DNA from 4 places in the Vibrio sp. 2134-1 genome. Region 4 is predicted to be linked to each of the others. Evidence: predicted binding sites of a transcription regulator. Region 4 holds the regulator's gene; each other region holds the start of a gene.
The links. The regulator PurR, encoded in region 4, represses purine synthesis genes. The targets are predictions, from matches to a motif close to TNANGNAAACGTTTNCNTNA.

Region 1 (3,192 bases), on a different contig from region 4:
GCGCCGCAATCGATCTCCCTCTCAAACAAATTAACAGACATTTAACTTAAGTCGCGCTTTTATGCCATAATGCCCGGCGCAAAATAACACCTAACGACTCAAATTAATCTAGGTGGGGAGAAAATCAATGTTCACTGAAGAAGGCACCTGTGATTGGTGTAAAAAACCTAGCCTTGTAACTCGTCACGATTATTTAGATGGCAAGCACCACTGCTCATGTAAAGCTTGTTACGACATGGCGAAAATCGACGTGCGCCTATTTAACCAAGGCGAATTACAAATGCGCGAACGCTTGCAACGAGCGAGCTAAGCAAGACGGAATCAACGGAACTGATTTTCAAAGGCGCCTTTTAAGGCGCTTTTTTGATCGGCCAAGCCCTATTTCCAATCTCTATCTCGTATTCCCTCCTATCTTACATAGCATGTCGCATCGGTTATCAGCCCTCTTCCACTGTATACAAACCACTGTCCGTGAAAAACACCTGTATATACAGTAGTAAACCCCTGTATGTCTCTCGTCCAACTTTCTACTCACCTCACATTTTTAAATTGATGTTAGACATATCAGAAATGAAAAATAAACAAATGAATTCAATTACTTAAAGTAAAATCCTTTTATTTCCTTCTCAAAAAACCGCAAATAACTTTTGAGAAACTTGTTGATCAGGTCGCCAAAACAAACTACTGTATACACATACAGCATGTATAAAGGAACAGTAAGATGCAGTTACAAAGTCAATCTCATACATACTCTCGCTACAACGTATTGGCACAAGCAACTAAGCCCATGGCCGTTTCGGATCAGCTTCTATCTAAGCTGGCTGTTTTATCGCAGCAGAAACAATGGATTTTGTTTACAGCAGACTGCCCTCGTCCAGACTTTGAACAACTCACTACTTCTAATATTTGCTGTAAAAACGTTATTCAAATGAAGCCCTCTCAACAGCTTTCAGAAGTCGAGATCGTGATAAAAGCTATTCAGTCTGGTAACGCTAGCGCTGTCGTCGCATCGAACAAGATTGCCCTAATGAATCAATCAATGCTTCGCGATATTGCTCAACGTTATCAGTGTGAAGTCTTTTTCGTCGAAGGCAGAGTTAATAAGTACCACTAACAAGATCGACGTTATCCATCCTGCATCTCGCCTCCTTTTTAAGGGGGTATTTTTTTGTATTAAAGAAAACAGGCAAACGTTTGCTTTTTCTCTGGCGAGTTAAAATAGTTCTGGTATGATGCCCACATTCGATTTATTCAGCGCCCACATTTTGCTGAATATCTTCTCTTTCTGACGTTTGATTAAGATGATAGGAATGTCGCAATGAGCCTTGCTAATCAAGTACTTGCCGTCAATGACGACCTGCCAATTCGCACCCATAAACCCGTTCATAGTGGAAAAGTTCGTTCAGTTTACTGGTTAACTGAAGAAGACAGCGCCCGACTGATCAAAGAAAAAGGATACAATGTCGCTCCAGATGCGCCTTTGGCTATCATGGTGATTAGCGACCGAATCTCTGCATTCGATTGTATTTGGCATGCTGAAGGTGGTCTTAATGGTGTCCCGGGTAAAGGGGCTGCGCTTAATGCGATTTCTAATCACTGGTTCAAACTGTTCAAAGAAAATGGCTTAGCAGATAGCCATATTCTAGACATTCCTCACCCTTTTGTTTGGATTGTACAAAAAGTCAAACCGGTAAAAATCGAAGCCATCTGCCGCAAATACATCACGGGTTCGATGTGGCGCGCTTACGCAAATGGCGAGCGCGAGTTTTGTGGAATCCAACTTCCTGAAGGGTTAGAAAAAGACAAAGCACTGCCAGAGTTGCTAATGACCCCATCCACAAAAGGCATTCTAAAAGGCATTCCCGGTGTGCCAGAAGCGGATGACGTTAATATTACTCGTCAAAATATCGTAGACAACTACGAAGCATTTAACTTCTCAAGTGCGGACGATATCGCACTCTACGAAAAACTGCTGAAAGAAGGCTTTAACGTTATCAGCCAAGCATTAGAAACAATTGACCAAATCTTTGTCGATACCAAATTCGAATTTGGTTATGTTCATGATGCTGCTGGCAATGAAAAGCTGATTTACATGGATGAAGTGGGTACACCAGACTCATCTCGTATATGGGATGCTAAAGAGTACCAAGCAGGTCACATCGTAGAGAACTCAAAAGAAGGTTTCCGCCAGTTCCTACTTAACCACTTCCCTGACCCAGATATCTTGCTAAATAAAGAACGTATGCCAGAGCGTGAAGCACTCGCTCGTGATAATGCTTTACCCGTCGAATCTTTGATGGCGATTTCGAGCACCTACATTGGTATTGCCGAGAAGATTACAGGCAAGCCGATTCATTTGAGTGAGAATCCGAAAGCGGAAATCATCGAAGTTCTGAGCAAAGAATACGGATTGATTGACTAGCACTGTCGCTAGATTGCTAAACGCTTTCCAATAAAAAGTCCGCACTAGCTTGCGGACTTTTTTCGTATTAGGCTCAGTTTAGCCGATATTTAACGTAGTGCCATCTGTTGTGGAGGCTGACTTGGTCGTCACCTGATATGTTTTGTCTTTAATCGTTGATACGAAATACCAGGTCGACTCTGCCTTGCCGGGCGTAAAAGTAACGCGCATAAAGCCACGCTGTTTGATGTCTGCCCACTGTAATTCTGACACTAAGTGCGGCAGCGTGTATTCCATTTGAGCGATCGCGACAGGGTCTAACGCGAGGTAGGCCTCTAACCCAGGGGAACTCACAGAGCTAGTCGCAAACTCTACCCCGATAGGATGCTTAGATACGTCTTTAAGCTCACTTGCCCATGCGTTGTGCGTATCTCCGGCCAAGCAGACAAAGTTACCACTGCTGGCTTTGACCAGTTGATAAACTTTCTCTCGCTCAACGTAGTAGCCATCCCATGCATCTAGGTTATATGGCAAAGCAATGGTATCTAAACTTGGGTCAGAGAGATAACCCGTAATCGCAGAGTTTACCGCTAATAACGCCTCTGTTTTTTGTTCTTCAGTGGCAGTAAACAATTGAAACATCGCGGTCATAACCGAACTTGGCAACTCCATACGAGACATTAACACTTGTTGCCCTAGCACATTCCAAGTTGCGTCGTGCGTACTGAACGCATCCATCAGCCAAGCGAGTTGGTCACCGCCTAACAGCTCTCGGTCTTGACTACGCGACT
Region 2 (3,192 bases), on a different contig from region 4:
CGACAAGTAGAAAGTAAAATGAGAGACCAAGAATTTTGGCATAACAAATGGGCCAGCAATCAGATCGGATTTCACTTGGAAGATGTAAACCCGCTATTACCAGTATATTGGAAACACACTAATCCAAAGCGTGAAGATAAAGTGTTAGTTCCTTTATGTGGAAAGTCAGAAGACTTGATTTGGCTAGCGATGAAGCATGATTCGGTTGAAGGTGTTGAGCTAAGCCATATTGCTGTGCGTGCCTTTTTTGCTGAACATTTTTACACGCCAACGGTAACGCCTCTTAATGGCATGCACGAGCTTTATCAATTTGATGAGCTCTCTATTTATACTGGGGACTTTTTCACTGCACCAGTATCTCAAGCCGATATCATTTATGATCGCGCCGCGTTGGTTGCTTTACCGCAAGATATGCGAGAGGAGTATGTAGGGCGTCTCAAGCAACTGCTGAACCCAGGCGGTCGTATTTTGCTTGTTACACTCAACTATCCTCAAGAAGAGATGGCGGGGCCTCCATTTAGCGTGCCGGTCGAAGAGATAGAGCAGTTATTTTCAGGTTACAAAGTTACTTGTTTGAACGTAGATGAAGCTGACGAGAATCATCCTAAAATTGCGAAAAAAGGCTTAAGTCGCTTCTCTGAAGAAGTGTACTTAATCGAGAGTGAATAGGCTCTCTTCGGTTTGGAACACGAAATAGCGCAGCAATTTGAGCTGCGCTATTTTTGTATGAGTGGTTCGTATTTAATAAATGATATTCACTTTTGAAGCACTTTCAACAGCATCTTGAACGGCTTCTTCGGTGGTTTTTCGTCGCGTAAGGACAACACCTAAACGGCGGCGGCCATCGATTTCTGGCTTACCGAATAGACGAACTTGTGTTTGAGGTTGAGCTAAAGCTTTGCTTAGGTTTTCAAAGCGAATGTTTGTGGAAGTTCCTTGTCCAAGAATAACAGCAGACGCAGATGGGCCATATTGCACAATATTATTAATTGGCATTCCGGTAAACGCGCGCACGTGGAGAGCAAACTCAGACATTTCCTGTGAAATCATTGTAACCATACCCGTATCGTGAGGGCGAGGAGAGACCTCATTGAAAATGACTTTATCGCCTTTAACAAATAGCTCTACACCAAAGATGCCGTAGCCACCGAGCGCGTTTACCACTTTCTCAGCCGTGTATTCAGCTGCTTTTACTGCGTTTATTGACATAGCTTGCGGTTGCCATGATTCGCGGTAGTCGCCATCTTCCTGACGATGACCAATTGGAGCACAGAAATGCACACCGTCAACGGCTCTGATGGTCAATAAAGTGATTTCGTAATCGAAGTCGATAAAACCTTCCACGATAACGCGACCTGCACCCGTACGCCCGCCTTCCTGAGCGTAATCCCATGCTTTTGTAACGTCGTCTTCGGTCTTGATAACACTTTGCCCTTTACCTGAAGAGCTCATCACAGGCTTCACCACGCACGGAATACCCACATGCTCAACCGCGGCTTTGAAGTCTTCAAAGTTATCTGCAAAACGATAAGGTGAAGTCGTCAATTCCAGTTCTTCTGCTGCCAAACGTCGGATACCTTCACGATTCATTGTTAGCCTGGTTGCCTTAGCGGTTGGAACAACATTCAGTCCTTTTTCTTCAAGCTCTACCAGTTTGCCGGTTGCGATGGCTTCAATTTCTGGTACGACGTAAGTAGGTTGTTCCTTCGTAATAACTTCTTCTAAGGCGTTCCCATCTAACATGTCGATAACATAACTACGGTGAGCGACTTGCATCGCTGGAGCATTGGCATAGCGATCACAAGCAATCACTTCTAAACCAAGTCTCTGGCATTCAATGGCGACTTCTTTACCGAGTTCGCCAGAGCCTAAAAGTAATACACGGGTAGCATTTGCGCTAGTTGCAGTGCCAAACATAGTGTTCCCTTACAAAATAGAGTGATGAGACATAAATTGCAGGAGATCATACTGAAGTTTTATGACAAAGCAAACGTTTGCTTTTGGTTTTTAGGTAATAAAAAAGCTCTACATGTTGTAGAGCTTTTTGTTGAATTTGTCGTTTATACGTTGACAAAACTAAGCGGAATATCTGGATTCAACGCTTCCAACGTTGATTGCGTATCGGCTAAGTGACTGATCTTACCTTCAGAGTTTTCTACCAATGCAGCGGCTTTGATGCTGTCAAAGGTTTCACCCGCAAGTAAAACTTGGATTAGCGCAACTTGTAGCGGTGGCAAGCTAGGATTAAACGCTGCATTTTCTGCATAAGCGCCTTGGAATACACGGCCGCTAGTCATCTCTAATGCTAAACCACTCAAGTTGTTGGTGTATGGAGAGTGGCTCATGTTCATCGCTTCAACTGCACTTTGGATGAGTGCGTCTTCATCATCACATGAGAATTGGTGTTTAACTTCTGCCATTAAGCCGGACTCGATACCGAGATCGTTTGGTCCAAAGGCTTCAGGCAGGTATTCATGAAGTGACTTTTCTTCACGTTCTGGGAGCTGGATTTTAAGCTCGTTTGCGGTAGATAACTCATTCATGAACTGGCGGCAGTGACCACATGGGCTGAAGTTGATAGTGATATCCTTAACACCACGTTCGCCTTTCATCCAAGCATGGCTAATCGCAGACTGCTCTGCGTGAACCGTTTGACCCAACTGTACACCAAAGAATTCCATGTTGGCACCGAAGTAAAGGCGACCTGAAAGACCACGAACGATAGCGCCGACATAAAAGTCAGAAAGGGGAGCATAGGAGTACGCTGCGGCAAAAGGAAGTAGCGCAACACGAAGCTCTTTGTCTGATAGACCGGTAGCTGAAAGCAACTGCTCAAATTGTTGAACTGAAAGCGTAGCATCAAAATCATCAGCTTGGATGATAGGAGCAAGTTGTTTGGAAAGTGCTTCTGGAGCGCCTGCTAGCGCCTGTTCAATGCGACTTTTCATGTTGAATCCTTGTTATTGCATGGACAGTTATTCTATGTGAAAGATAGAAATGTTCCGTGCGTTAGATCACGATAAATAATGCAATTGATAATTCTGTTACATAATTAGAGTGAGCTCACACATGTATTCGATTGCACAGGTGTGAAGCGTTATCTCCGTCTCACAATTAACCATATCAGTATATGTTCATATGACCAAGGAGCAGGAGTATGTTACCCACGCGACTTTACCGCTATGCTACTTT
Region 3 (3,192 bases), on a different contig from region 4:
GCAACGAAGAAAAAATCGTGATCATCGAACAAATCTCAGATCAACGCCGAGGCGCTCCCATCGCACAAACCTTATATCGCGAAACTAATGAAAGTATAGCGAAACGTGAGGAACACGCGACTCAACGTAAGCTTAATGCCCACAACCCAAGTCCGGAACGCCGCCCAGACAAAAAGCAGCGCCGAGACATCATTAAGTTCAAACACCAATAAAAGCCGGAATTACCAACGAGGAAAGCACTCCATGGCAAATAATGTTTTAAACCGCTACCTATTCGAAGATCTTTCAGTACGTGGCGAGTTGGTACAATTGGATGAAGCGTACCAACGTGTTATCTCCAGCAAGGAATATCCGGCAGCAATAGAGAAACTGCTGGGTGAGCTACTCGTTTCAACTACTCTTTTAACTGCCACTCTTAAGTTCGAAGGTTCAATCACCATCCAGCTACAAGGCGACGGTCCTGTGTCTCTTGCCGTTATCAACGGTGACCATAACCAACGTGTTCGTGGTGTAGCTCGCTGGGAAGGCGATATTGCCGATGACGCAAACATTCACGATCTAATGGGTAAGGGCTACCTTGTGATCACTATCGAACCGAAAAACGGCGAGCGTTACCAAGGTGTCGTTGGATTAGAAGGTGACACTTTAGCAGAAGTGCTAGAAGGCTACTTTGCAAACTCAGAGCAGTTAAAAACGCGCCTATGGATCCGCACTGGTGAGCATGAGGGCAAAGCACACGCAGCAGGTATGCTGATTCAAGTGATCCCTGACGGCACTGGCTCTCCAGATGATTTCGAACATCTAGAGCAGCTCACTGATACAGTAAAAGATGAAGAATTGTTTGGTTTAGAAGCGAACGAGTTATTGTATCGACTATATAACCAAGACAAAGTACGTCTGTACGAGCCGCAACCTGTCGAGTTCCATTGTGGCTGTTCTCGTGAGCGTAGCGGTGCCGCAATCATCACCGTTGAGAAAGCTGAAATTTATGACATTTTGGCAGAAGTTGGATCAGTTTCTTTACATTGTGATTACTGTGGCACAACTTATACGTTTGACGAATCTGAAGTCACTGAACTGTATGCACAAGCTTCTACGGACAAGAAAACCCTGCATTAATTTACATAGCTTATCAAGCACGTAATTTACCCTACAAAAGGCCAGCTTAATGCTGGTCTTTTTGTGATCAACCCCTCGTAATAACTAGCCTCAAGCGTAATAAAACAACTGCTTAATTTTAAACAATTAATAATGATTTTGCCCTAGCGCAAAGGATTGCGTGCACGATAGACTATTCCCACCAATATGTGACGGGTTACCTAAAACCTTATTGAAATCATGGGTAAATTTTGAGCTATCTCCCTGTTTTCTCCCCGCCCCGTTGCTAGCATGGTGAGCAGATTAAAATTAAAACATTCTTACAAAATCCCTACAAAATCCTTATAAGGAGCACCTATGACCGTTATGGAACATACTAAGGCTGCAACACTTGATCTAACCAAGCACGGACTGCATAACGTAAAAGAGGTTATTCGCAACCCAAGCTACGAAATGTTGTTTGAGGAAGAAACGCGTGAAGACCTAACCGGTTATGAGCGCGGCGTGGTTACTGAACTAGGTGCGGTTGCCGTTGACACTGGCATCTTTACTGGTCGCTCACCAAAAGATAAATACATCGTCAAAGACGCTACGACAGAAGAACATATGTGGTGGACGTCTGATCAAGTGAAAAATGATAACAAGCCAATCACTCCTGAAGTGTGGGACGAGCTAAAAGAACTGGTCACAAACCAGCTTTCTAACAAACGCTTGTTTGTTGTTGACGGTTACTGTGGTGCAAACCCAGATACACGTTTGAGCATTCGTGTTATAACAGAAGTCGCATGGCAAGCGCACTTCGTTAAAAACATGTTTATTCGCCCGACAGAAGAAGAGTTAGCGACATTTGAACCAGACTTCGTAGTAATGAATGGCGCAAAATGCACTAATCCAAAATGGGAAGAGCAAGGCCTGAACTCAGAAAACTTCACCGTATTTAACCTAACTGAGCGCATGCAACTTATCGGTGGTACTTGGTACGGCGGTGAAATGAAGAAAGGTATGTTCGCCATGATGAACTACTTCCTTCCACTAAAAGACATCGCATCAATGCACTGTAGCGCTAACATGGGCAAAGATGGCGATGTAGCGGTATTCTTCGGCCTATCTGGTACGGGTAAAACGACCCTGTCGACTGATCCTAAACGTGCGCTAATTGGTGATGATGAGCACGGCTGGGATGATGACGGTGTCTTCAACTTCGAAGGTGGTTGTTACGCAAAAACCATCAAACTTTCGAAAGAAGCGGAGCCGGACATCTACAACGCAATTCGTCGTGATGCACTGCTAGAAAACGTAACAGTACGTGGCGATGGCTCTATCGACTTTGATGATGGTTCGAAAACAGAAAACACACGTGTTTCTTACCCTATCTACCATATCGATAATATCGTTAAGCCAGTATCAAAAGGCGGTCACGCGAATAAAGTGATCTTCCTATCAGCCGATGCATTTGGCGTACTGCCTCCAGTATCTAAATTGACACCTGAGCAAACTAAGTACCACTTCCTGTCTGGCTTTACCGCCAAACTAGCGGGAACAGAGCGCGGTATTACTGAGCCAACACCAACTTTCTCTGCTTGTTTCGGCGCGGCGTTCTTAACGCTCCACCCAACAAAATACGCGGAAGTACTGGTAAAACGCATGGAAGCAGCGGGCGCTGAGGCTTACCTAGTGAATACTGGTTGGAACGGCACTGGCAAACGTATCTCTATTCAAGATACACGCGGAATTATTGATGCCATTCTTGATGGTTCGATTGAAGAAGCACCAACTAAGCACATTCCAATCTTCAACCTTGAAGTACCAACGTCACTACCAGGTGTGGATCCTAGCATTCTAGACCCTCGCGACACGTACGTTGACCCACTTCAGTGGGAAAGCAAAGCGAAAGATTTAGCAGAGCGCTTTATCAATAACTTTGATAAATACACAGACAACGCTGAAGGTAAATCCCTGGTTGCGGCTGGTCCTCAGATTGATTAAATCGAGTAACAGCGACGTCGCGTAAACGCAGTGAAAAGTTGGCATTAACTTATCACCTTTACGTAGGCCAAGTTACAAAAATTGCTTCAAGCCCCTCTTTTGAGGGGC
Region 4 (3,192 bases):
ATAGTTACTGCTATTCATTTTAATTGATTACACTTAGGGGATATCCCTAATTGACTTTGTGATGCATGACTTGAAGCATCATTCAGGAGCCCAAAATGCAAGAAGTGAAAGCTTTTAATGAAAAACGCGCTGAAATTTACTGGTGGTTTTCGAGCTTGTTCGCAAAAGAACTAACAGAGAAAGAATTGGAAGCCTATCACAGTGTTGAAATTCGCAGTTTTCTCGCAGGCTTAGGTGAAAATGAGTCGCTGAAACCAGCCGTTGATAGCCTAGTTGATGCGCTGAATCGGTTACAAGATCGTGAAGATGCACAACTAGAGCTTGCAGCTGACTTTTGTGAACTGTTTTTGAAGACAGAAAAATACGGCGCTCTTCCTTACGCATCCATGTACATTGGTGAATCAGGTTTACTGAATGACAAGCCAGCTGAGGAAATGGAAAAGTTGATGGCTGAATTTGGCGTTCAAGTAGACGAAAACCTAAAGGAACCTGCGGATCACTTAGCCGTTGAGCTCGACTTTCTCGGGAACATGATTATCCGCTCAAACGAGCTTGAACAAGAAAAACACATGGAAGAAGCCTTCGTTAAACAAAACGACTTTATCCAGCAACAATTGATGTCTTGGTTACCTCAGTTTTCAGACAAATGTAAACAATTCGACGAATTTGGATTTTACTCGAGTGTCGCGAAACTATTAGTTGCATTTTGTAAACTAGACAGCGCCTACCTTCTTGGTGAATAATTGCCGCCTATTTTTAGGGAGCCTGCCTATCGGGCTTCCTGTATGCCGAAAGTGACCAATTGTAAGTAACTTGGGTATAATATTCGTTTGCCTTAACTTAGCGCAAAGACGCTTGGTTATTTAGCAGTCAAAATGTGACTTCAAATACACAAATCTCGTGCTGAAAACATTGCTAGTCAGTCCACATAGGGCTAAAATGTGAGCGCAAACGATTAAATATGATTTATATGTAAACCGCTGAAATATAGCGGTTTTTGTGTTTTCTTAACAGGTTGATGGCAATTTCTCATCAGATAGAAAAAAGATAAAATTCATCGACCGATGCTGCTACGCACCCTTTTGTCGCACTTGGATCAACCGCTGCCGAGACACTTAGCGCCAATTTTATATTGCTAGGTGTGAAACCATTAGAGCATCAGGTACATCCAATACGACATATTTCAGTAGCTCGATACAGGACACCATTTATGGCCACGATAAAAGACGTTGCTCGCTTAGCCGGCGTTTCCACTACGACAGTTTCGCACGTTATCAATAAAACGCGTTTCGTTGCAGAAGCAACGCAAGAAAAAGTAATGAAAGCCGTTGACGAGCTGAATTACGCGCCAAGTGCCGTTGCACGCAGCCTAAAATGCAACTCAACTCGTACGATTGGCATGTTAGTAACTCAATCAACTAACCTATTTTTCTCAGAAGTGATTGATGGCGTTGAGAGCTACTGTTACCGCCAAGGCTATACTCTGATTTTATGTAACACAGGCGGGATTTACGAAAAACAACGCGATTACATTCGTATGCTGGCTGAAAAGCGCGTTGATGGCATCCTAGTGATGTGTTCTGACTTAACCGAAGAACTAAAAGAGATGCTTGACCGTCATGCGGACATTCCTAAAGTGGTCATGGATTGGGGCCCAGAGAGCTCGCAAGCAGACAAAATCATGGATAACTCAGAAGAAGGTGGCTACATTGCGACCAAACATCTGATTGACAATGGTCATACGGATATCGCTTGTCTAAGCGGTCATTTTGAAAAGCTTGCTTGCCAAGAGCGCATTGCAGGTTTCCGTCGCGCAATGAGCGAAGCGAACCTAGCTGTAAATGAAGACTGGATCCTTGAAGGTAACTTTGAATGTGATACGGCCGTATTAGTTGCAGATAAAATTACCGCAATGGACAAGCGCCCGACGGCGGTATTCTGTTTTAACGACACAATGGCTCTCGGCCTAATGAGCCGCTTGCAACAAAACGGGATCAAAATTCCTGAAGATATTTCAGTGATCGGCTACGACAACATCGAGCTTGCAGAATACTTCTCTCCACCGCTAACGACTATCCACCAACCTAAACGTCGTGTTGGTAAAAATGCATTCGAAATTCTACTTGAGCGTATCAAAGATAAAGAACACGAAAAACGAATTTTCGAAATGCAACCTGAGCTTGTAATTCGAAATACTGTGAAAAAAATGAACTAAATTTCACTGTATTTAACACGGTTAAATAAGCGCTCTACAGGGGCGCTTATTTTTTTGGAAAAATTAAGCATTCTCTAATACTTCACACCACTCTAATAACAATTGACTAACGTTAACTCCCTGTTTTATATAAATGTAATATATATTAAGAACTCCTTTTCAAAGGCCAATTTGCACCTTTCCATATGCAAAATAGAGCATTCAATCTATCATTTTTATTGAACCGAAATCACACTTTTAACGCTAAACCGTGATGTTAATTCAATATAAGAAGTATGCTCATTGTGTCACGCACAGGGCAAACCATTCGAAAGAGTGGGACGCAAAGCCTCCGGCCTGAACCATATTACGATATGGAAGGTAGCGGGGTTACCGATGGCAAGTGTGTAAGCAATGACTTTACTCTGTAATGACATTGTTTTTACGCATGTTTGCTACTCTCTCGGACCTGACTTTTGGTGGCGTAATATTAATTACACCGAGATAACAAAACATGGATAAACCGATACTCAAAGACTCTATGAAGCTATTTGAGGCACTTGGTAATATCAAGTCGCGCTCAATGTTTGGTGGCTTCGGACTATTCGCTGATGAAACAATGTTTGCACTAGTGGTAAACAATCAGCTTCATATCAGAGCAGACCAAAAAACTTCATCTGACTTCGAGAAACAAGGGCTAAAGCCTTACGTTTATAAAAAACGTGGCTTTCCAGTCGTTACAAAGTACTACGCTATTTCCAGCGATTTATGGGAATCAAGCGAACGCTTAATCGAAGTAGCGAATCAATCATTGAAAAAGGCAAAGCTTGAGAAAGAACAGCAAGCAAGTACAAAGCCTAACCGTTTGAAAGATTTGCCTAACTTACGACTGGCTACCGAGCGCATGCTAAAAAAAGCCGGCATCGAATCCGTAGAGAAGCTTGAAGAGGAAGGTGCGCTTAACGCCTATAAAGCGATAAGAGATACGCACTCTGCAA

Region 1: the regulator PurR is predicted to act here: its motif matches at 1,183-1,202, upstream of R7R78_RS00450 (phosphoribosylaminoimidazolesuccinocarboxamide synthase).
Region 2: the regulator PurR is predicted to act here: its motif matches at 1,983-2,002, upstream of purT (formate-dependent phosphoribosylglycinamide formyltransferase).
Region 3: the regulator PurR is predicted to act here: its motif matches at 1,264-1,283, upstream of pckA (phosphoenolpyruvate carboxykinase (ATP)).

What each region holds. Positions count from the first base shown of each region.
Region 1 is NZ_JAWOUS010000001.1:107,730-110,921, reverse strand. It holds gene R7R78_RS00460 (hypothetical protein) at 128-310, shown strand; gene R7R78_RS00455 (SulA-like leucine-rich domain-containing protein) at 722-1,114, shown strand; gene R7R78_RS00450 (phosphoribosylaminoimidazolesuccinocarboxamide synthase) at 1,319-2,422, shown strand; gene R7R78_RS00445 (alkaline phosphatase D family protein) at 2,501-3,192, opposite strand, start outside.
Region 2 is NZ_JAWOUS010000001.1:145,750-148,941, forward strand. It holds gene R7R78_RS00610 (thiopurine S-methyltransferase) at 19-669, shown strand; gene purT (formate-dependent phosphoribosylglycinamide formyltransferase) at 742-1,917, opposite strand; gene cdd (cytidine deaminase) at 2,061-2,948, opposite strand.
Region 3 is NZ_JAWOUS010000007.1:108,358-111,549, reverse strand. It holds gene hslR (ribosome-associated heat shock protein Hsp15) at 1-212, shown strand, start outside; gene hslO (Hsp33 family molecular chaperone HslO) at 244-1,119, shown strand; gene pckA (phosphoenolpyruvate carboxykinase (ATP)) at 1,456-3,084, shown strand.
Region 4 is NZ_JAWOUS010000011.1:48,010-51,201, reverse strand. It holds gene torD (molecular chaperone TorD) at 96-743, shown strand; gene purR (HTH-type transcriptional repressor PurR) at 1,211-2,215, shown strand; cyclic di-GMP riboswitch class I at 2,503-2,592, shown strand; gene R7R78_RS13585 (TfoX/Sxy family DNA transformation protein) at 2,709-3,192, shown strand, end outside.